Regions from separate parts of the Bacillus sp. 9.4 genome, predicted to be linked through region 2. Evidence: a T-box and tRNA genes for the amino acid it is inferred to sense, from the RefSeq annotation. Region 2 holds a T-box; the other holds one or more tRNA genes.
What was found. The T-box of region 2 lies ahead of valS (valine--tRNA ligase). A T-box ahead of a tRNA ligase gene usually reads a tRNA of that ligase, here a tRNA-Val.
Positions count from the first base shown of each region.

Region 1: it encodes a tRNA-Val, which carries the amino acid that the T-box ahead of valS (valine--tRNA ligase) is inferred to sense. The anticodon was not compared.

Region 1 is NZ_JBVFMU010000005.1:16,354-19,625, forward strand. Features, by position in the region: gene murQ (N-acetylmuramic acid 6-phosphate etherase) at 1-507, opposite strand, end outside; gene ACZ07B_RS17765 (GNAT family N-acetyltransferase) at 617-1,099, opposite strand; gene ACZ07B_RS17770 (2-thiouracil desulfurase family protein) at 1,112-1,567, opposite strand; tRNA gene ACZ07B_RS17775 (tRNA-Glu) at 1,747-1,821, shown strand; tRNA gene ACZ07B_RS17780 (tRNA-Val) at 1,825-1,900, shown strand; tRNA gene ACZ07B_RS17785 (tRNA-Thr) at 1,905-1,977, shown strand; tRNA gene ACZ07B_RS17790 (tRNA-Tyr) at 2,000-2,084, shown strand; tRNA gene ACZ07B_RS17795 (tRNA-Gln) at 2,089-2,160, shown strand; gene sigW (RNA polymerase sigma factor SigW) at 2,391-2,954, shown strand; gene rsiW (anti-sigma-W factor RsiW) at 2,968-3,272, shown strand, end outside.
Region 2 is NZ_JBVFMU010000001.1:872,629-875,900, forward strand. Features, by position in the region: gene valS (valine--tRNA ligase) at 1-2,044, opposite strand, end outside; T-box leader at 2,104-2,326, opposite strand; gene ACZ07B_RS05300 (hypothetical protein) at 2,492-2,683, shown strand; gene cotN (spore coat protein CotN) at 2,702-3,272, opposite strand, start outside.

The DNA.
Region 1 (3,272 bases), on a different contig from region 2:
AGTAAGGGCGATGGTGTGTGCTCCGACTTTGCGGGCGTATCTTAGGGCGCCTGCGGCGTAGGGTGTGCGGCCGCTCGCTGCGATGGCAATGACGGTGTCATTTGAAGTGAGCTGTATGTTTCTTAAATCTTCAGCTCCTGCTTCTTCACTGTCTTCAATGCCCTCTGCTGCCTGTAAAAAGGCTTCGGGGCCTCCAGCCATGATTCCGATGACCTGATCTGGGCTTACGCTGTAGGTGGGAGGACATTCAACAGCATCCATGACGCCGAGTCTGCCGCTTGTGCCGGCGCCTGTATATATGAGCCGGCCTCCATTTTGAAACGATTCATAAGCGCAGTCTACAGCTGTTTTGATGTCGGGGAGAACCTCTTGAACGGCTGCAGCGACTTTCATATCTTCGTTGTTGATCATTTTGAGGATGCCGAGAGTGTTTGCTTTGTGGATTTCAACTGTTTGGCTATTGCGTGATTCTGTTGTAAGACGGTGAAGGTTTAATGGTTCTGACATGAGGATGCCCCCTGTTTTAAAATGATATATCTCAATATTCAGTATATTCATTTCTGTTATGATATTTCAACTATGTTTTTAAATTTTTGAAATTTTATTTCACTCAAGACTATAAGAAATGATGAAGGATCAACTGTTCTCCAAGCGGCCCGATTCTTCGCCGTCCTTTATCAAGGAACCCGCTTTTCATATAAAGGTGTTTTGCGCGTATGTTCAGATGATTGACGGCCAAGATGATTTCGTCGCACCATGGAAAATATCCGCTCACAAAAGCGGGAAGCAAAAGCATGGCTTTTTTCGCATAGCCTTTTCCGTGATGCACAGCGTTTAAAGACAGGGAGCTGAGCAGTAAAGCAAATGGATTGTTAGAATAAGAAGCAAGCGTTTCTTTTGATGCATGTAAAATGAAAAAACCGACTGGAAGGTCGTCTTTTAAGACGACAACCGGGTATCGGTCCTGTATGCCCAGAGCCTGAGACAGCACCTCTTTCGGGAGGGAGGTAAAGCGTTTGTCATCGTTGGTGAGCGTGAATGATTGGAGCTCGGGCAAGTGTTCAGGTTTATAGAAGGATAAAGAAATGTCTTGAGTCATGGGGTGGCCTCCTTACAATATGTCGTTAAGCTCGTTTTCCGAAATGACGCGGTAGCCCGCTTGTTTTAACAGTGCGGCGGTTACTCCGCTGCCGGTGATTTTTTTGCCAGAGAATGTGCCGTTATAGATAAAACCGCTTCCGCAAGATGGACTGTTTTCTTTTAATATGACGGCAGAAGCGTTGATTTCTTTTGCGTAAGCCAATGTTTTCGCGGCGCCTTCCATATATAGTTCTGTGACGTCTTCTCCTGAAGCTGTCACGATTTTCGCTGTTCCATTGAGGACATCCTCGCCGGTGCCTCCTATGATTTCTGCGGGTTCGCGTGGGGTAGAGAAGCCGCCGAGAAGTTCAGGGCAAGCCATGACTGCTTTCTTTTCATCGACGAGTTTTCTGATTTTCTCCGACGCTGCGTGAGAGCCGTTATATCTGCATTCAATGCCTCCAAGGCAGGAACTGACTAGAATCATATTGGTTTCTCCTCTCTTGCTTTGCTTGTCTCTATCATAAAATAAATGGCTTTAGTTGGGAGGCTTTTTCAGTTAAAAAAGGAGTTAAAAAGTTTGAAAATAAAAAATTTAATTTTCGTCTTTACAAACAGGGGGTGACCTGTATATAATAACTTTTGTCAGCTCGACGAGAACACAACGGCCCGTTGGTCAAGCGGTTAAGACACCGCCCTTTCACGGCGGTAACACGGGTTCGAATCCCGTACGGGTCACCATTTGGAGGATTAGCTCAGCTGGGAGAGCATCTGCCTTACAAGCAGAGGGTCGGCGGTTCGAGCCCGTCATCCTCCACCATCTTGCCGGTGTAGCTCAATTGGTAGAGCAACTGACTTGTAATCAGTAGGTTGGGGGTTCAAGTCCTCTTGCCGGCACTGTTTTTTCAAAATTTAATGTGGAGGGGTAGCGAAGTGGCTAAACGCGGCGGACTGTAAATCCGCTCCCTCAGGGTTCGGCAGTTCGAATCTGCCCCCCTCCACCATTATTGGGCTATAGCCAAGCGGTAAGGCAACGGACTTTGACTCCGTCATGCGTTGGTTCGAATCCAGCTAGCCCAGTCACAGACACCTTTGATCAAAAGGTGTCTTTTTTCTTTTCGGAAAAATCATTCCAACTTCTAACTGTTCAGTCTGTATAATAATTTTAAAAATATGTTAAGGTAGTTTATTCACGAATTACCATCTACACCCTGCCAAAAATTTGATAAACTTATTTTATAAAAAAATTGAAACCTTTTGAAACGAAGCTCGTATACATACAGACCGGTGAAGGCAGAGGTTAGATAAATATGGAAATGATGATTAAAAAAAGAATTAAACAAGTCAAAAAAGGCGACCAGAATGCATTTGCGGACATCGTAGATATTTACAAAGATAAAATTTATCAGCTTTGCTACCGTATGCTTGGCAATGTGCATGAGGCGGAGGATATTGCACAGGAAGCTTTCATCAGAGCGTACGTTAATATCGACAGTTTTGATATTAACCGGAAATTTTCAACTTGGCTTTATCGAATCGCGACCAATTTGACCATTGACCGCATTCGCAAAAAGAAGCCGGATTATTACCTCGATGCAGAGGTGGCTGGTACGGAAGGCTTGACCATGTATTCTCAAATCGCCGCAGATGGTGTTTTGCCTGAAGATGCAGTTGTGTCGCTGGAGCTCTCAAACACGATACAGCAGAAAATTTTAAAGCTTCCTGACAAATACAGAACAGTCATCGTATTAAAGTATATTGACGAACTCTCATTAATTGAAATTGGGGAGATTCTAAACATTCCTGTGGGGACTGTGAAAACGCGGATTCACAGAGGCAGAGAGGCTCTTAGAAAACAATTAAGGGATCTTTAAGTGGGGTGATGAAATGAGCTGTCCTGAACAAATTGTGCAGCTTATGCATATGCATCTTGATGGAGATATCCTTCCAAAAGATGAACACGTATTAAATGAACATCTGGAGACATGCGAGAAATGCAGAAAGCATTTTTACGAGATGGAGAAATCCATAGCGCTCGTACGGAGCACATCGCATGTCGAAGCCCCCGCGGATTTTACCGCTAATGTCATGGCAAAATTGCCTAAGGAGAAGAAAAGAGCTTCTGTAAAAAGATGGTTCAGAACCCATCCCGTTATCGCAGCTGCTGCGGTATTCATCATTTTGATGGGCGG
Region 2 (3,272 bases):
GCATCGTTTGATCAAGTACGTAAGCAAGGATGGAACGGGTAGTTTTCTTAGCCGCTTCGTCTTCTCCATAAAGCGGAAGCTTCGCCATTTCAATATACCAATCACAGAAATCATCCCAAATAAAGTTATATAAATGGCGTCCTACTTCACCAAATTCATATCGATCAGCAAGCTGGGTCACGTGCTCGATCGTTTCATTTAATCGCGTTAAAATCCACTTGTCAGCGACTGACTTTTCGCCTGACAGATCAAGCTCATCGTACGTCATGCCATCCATATTCATTAATGCAAAACGGGAAGCGTTCCAAATTTTATTGGCAAAATTCCAGGTCGATTCCACTTTTTCATAGCTGAAGCGCAGATCCTGGCCAGGAGAGCTTCCAGTCGCAAGGAAATAACGCAGAGAATCGGCTCCGTACTTGTCAATCACATCCATCGGGTCGACACCGTTGCCAAGAGATTTACTCATTTTCCGGCCTTGCTCGTCACGGATTAAGCCGTGGATTAAAACATCTTTGAACGGTCGCTCGCCTGTAAATTCAATGCCTTGGAAAATCATGCGTGATACCCAGAAGAAAATGATATCGTACCCTGTCACGAGAACATCTGTCGGATAGTAGCGTTTAAAGTCTTCAGCCGTTACATCAGGCCAGCCCATCGTGGAGAAAGGCCATAGCGCAGAACTGAACCATGTATCCAGTACGTCTGTATCCTGCTCCCAATTTTCGCTGTCTTCCGGCGCTTCAAGCCCGACATATAGCTCGCCTGTTTCTTTATGATACCAGGCAGGAATACGATGGCCCCACCACAATTGACGGGAGATACACCAGTCGCGGATGTTTTCCATCCAGTGTAAATACGTTTTTTCGAAACGGTCAGGCACAAAGTTGACCTTTTCTTCTTTCTTTTGCAGCTCAATCGCTGCATCAGCAAGCGGCTGCATGCGCACAAACCATTGTGTAGAAAGATAAGGCTCCACAACAGCCCCGCTTCGTTCACTATGGCCGACAGAGTGCATATGATCCTCGATCTTGAAGAGAACTCCCGCCTCCTGTAAATCTTTCACGAGCTTTTTGCGGCATTCAAAACGATCCATACCTTGATATTGGAGCGCATTTTCATTCATCGTGCCATCTTCATTCATGACAAGGATGCGTTCTAAATTGTGGCGGTTGCCAAGCTCGAAGTCGTTCGGATCATGAGCAGGCGTAATTTTCACGGCACCTGAACCAAATTCCATATCAACATAGTCATCACCGACAATCGGAATTTCACGATTTACAATCGGCAGGATCACCGTTTTTCCGATAAGGTGTTTATAGCGCTCGTCTTCAGGGTGAACGGCAACAGCTGTATCACCGAGCATTGTTTCAGGACGTGTCGTCGCAATTTCAATTGAGCCTGAACCGTCAGCAAGCGGATAGCTCATATGATAGAATGCGCCTTGAACATCCTTGTAAATCACCTCAATGTCGGATAGGGCTGTTTTTGTCGCTGGGTCCCAGTTAATAATATATTCGCCTCTGTAGATCAGGCCTTTTTCATAAAGCTTAACGAATACTTCCCTTACCGCTTTGCTCAAGCCTTCATCCAGCGTAAAACGTTCACGGGAATAATCTAGGCCAAGACCTAATTTCGCCCACTGGCTGCGAATAAAGTCAGCATATTCTTCCTTCCACTTCCACGTTTCTTCGAGGAATTTTTCACGGCCTAAATCGTAGCGGGATTTGCCTTCTTCACGAAGTTTCGCCTCCACTTTAGCCTGTGTCGCGATGCCGGCGTGGTCCATGCCAGGAAGCCACAGCACATCATAGCCCTGCATGCGTTTCATTCTTGTTACAATGTCTTGCAGCGTTGTGTCCCATGCGTGGCCAAGGTGAAGTCTCCCTGTTACGTTTGGCGGCGGGATGACAACAGAGTATGGCTCTTTTGTCTGGTCACTGCCCGCTTCAAAAAATTTGCCTTTTAGCCAAAAATCATATCGGTCTTTTTCAACCGCTGCCGGATCATATTTCGTCGGCATTGTTTGTTCATTCGTTTCCATCATAACCCTCCAGCATGTTTAAAAATGGCTGAGAACGAAAAAAGAGCTCTTCATCCCTGTAAAAGGACGAAAAGCTCTTTCGCGGTACCACCTTTTTTCATGAACTCTATCAGTTCATGCACTTATAACGGATAACGGGTGTTTCCCGAATTTCTCTACTCTTCTTTCAAGAAATTATGCTCCCGGGCGACCTTCCAATCAGACAACATAAGAAGCCTTTCAGCAAACGGCTTCTCTCTCTGCATGCGCCTTTTTTGTACTCTTCCCGTTCTAAGCAGGTGTATTTATCAGCTCATTGTATACATTATTTATGTTCTTTATTATAGTAAAAGTGTTTTTGATTCGTCAATCATCTTTTCCAAAAACACCGCTTTCTATACAGATGGGCAGGCACCTATTGCCCAAGTTTACATATGATGCTTGTAAATGCGTAGAGGAGGATGCACCGTGAAGAAACGTTTCAGCTCTTATTCACTGCCGCCATGGGTAAGGCAAATTCGGCTTGTATCCGCACAAGTGATTATTCCCATTACGATTTTTCAAGGAATCAGAACCATTTTCTTTCCGACAACCTTTGATGTTTTGCTGCTCGCAATCCTAATCTTTTTAGCTTGCGCCCTTCATTTAGAATGGATATAAACAAACAAGTCCGCGCCATTAAGACGTGGACTCGTTTTCAGCCTGAAATTTTTTCTCTTGTTCAATCTGATGGATTTTCATCACAAACGGCTCTATATTTTTCATTTGCCAATAAGCCTTTAATAATTGTGTACATTCCTCTTTTTCATGCTGTCTTTTCCCAGTTTGATAACCGTTCAGCACCTTGTACATGGCTGCCGGATATGCCATATAGCTGAGAAAAAGGCTGACTTCCGCTTCACGCAAAGGGAATGATTTCGTATATCCATAAAACCATTCGACGCATTCCGGACAAGCTTTCGGAAAGCCTCTGAACATTTTTGTATAAAAGCCGAGCAGGTCGTTTTGCGGCGGACCGACAGATGCTCTTTCGAAGTTTGTAAAATATCCGGTCCCGGCATCATTATACAGAAAATGGTGTATAGACAGGCTGCCGTGGTTCATTACAACCCTTGAAACGTCCTTTTCCTTTGCAGACTCATACCAGTCCTCCAACCGTTCCAGCGCAAAATTCACCGCGGAAATGGTTTCTGAAAAATAGGTTATGGCCTGGAGTTCAAAAGGAGAAAGGTACCACTCCTTCTCCGCT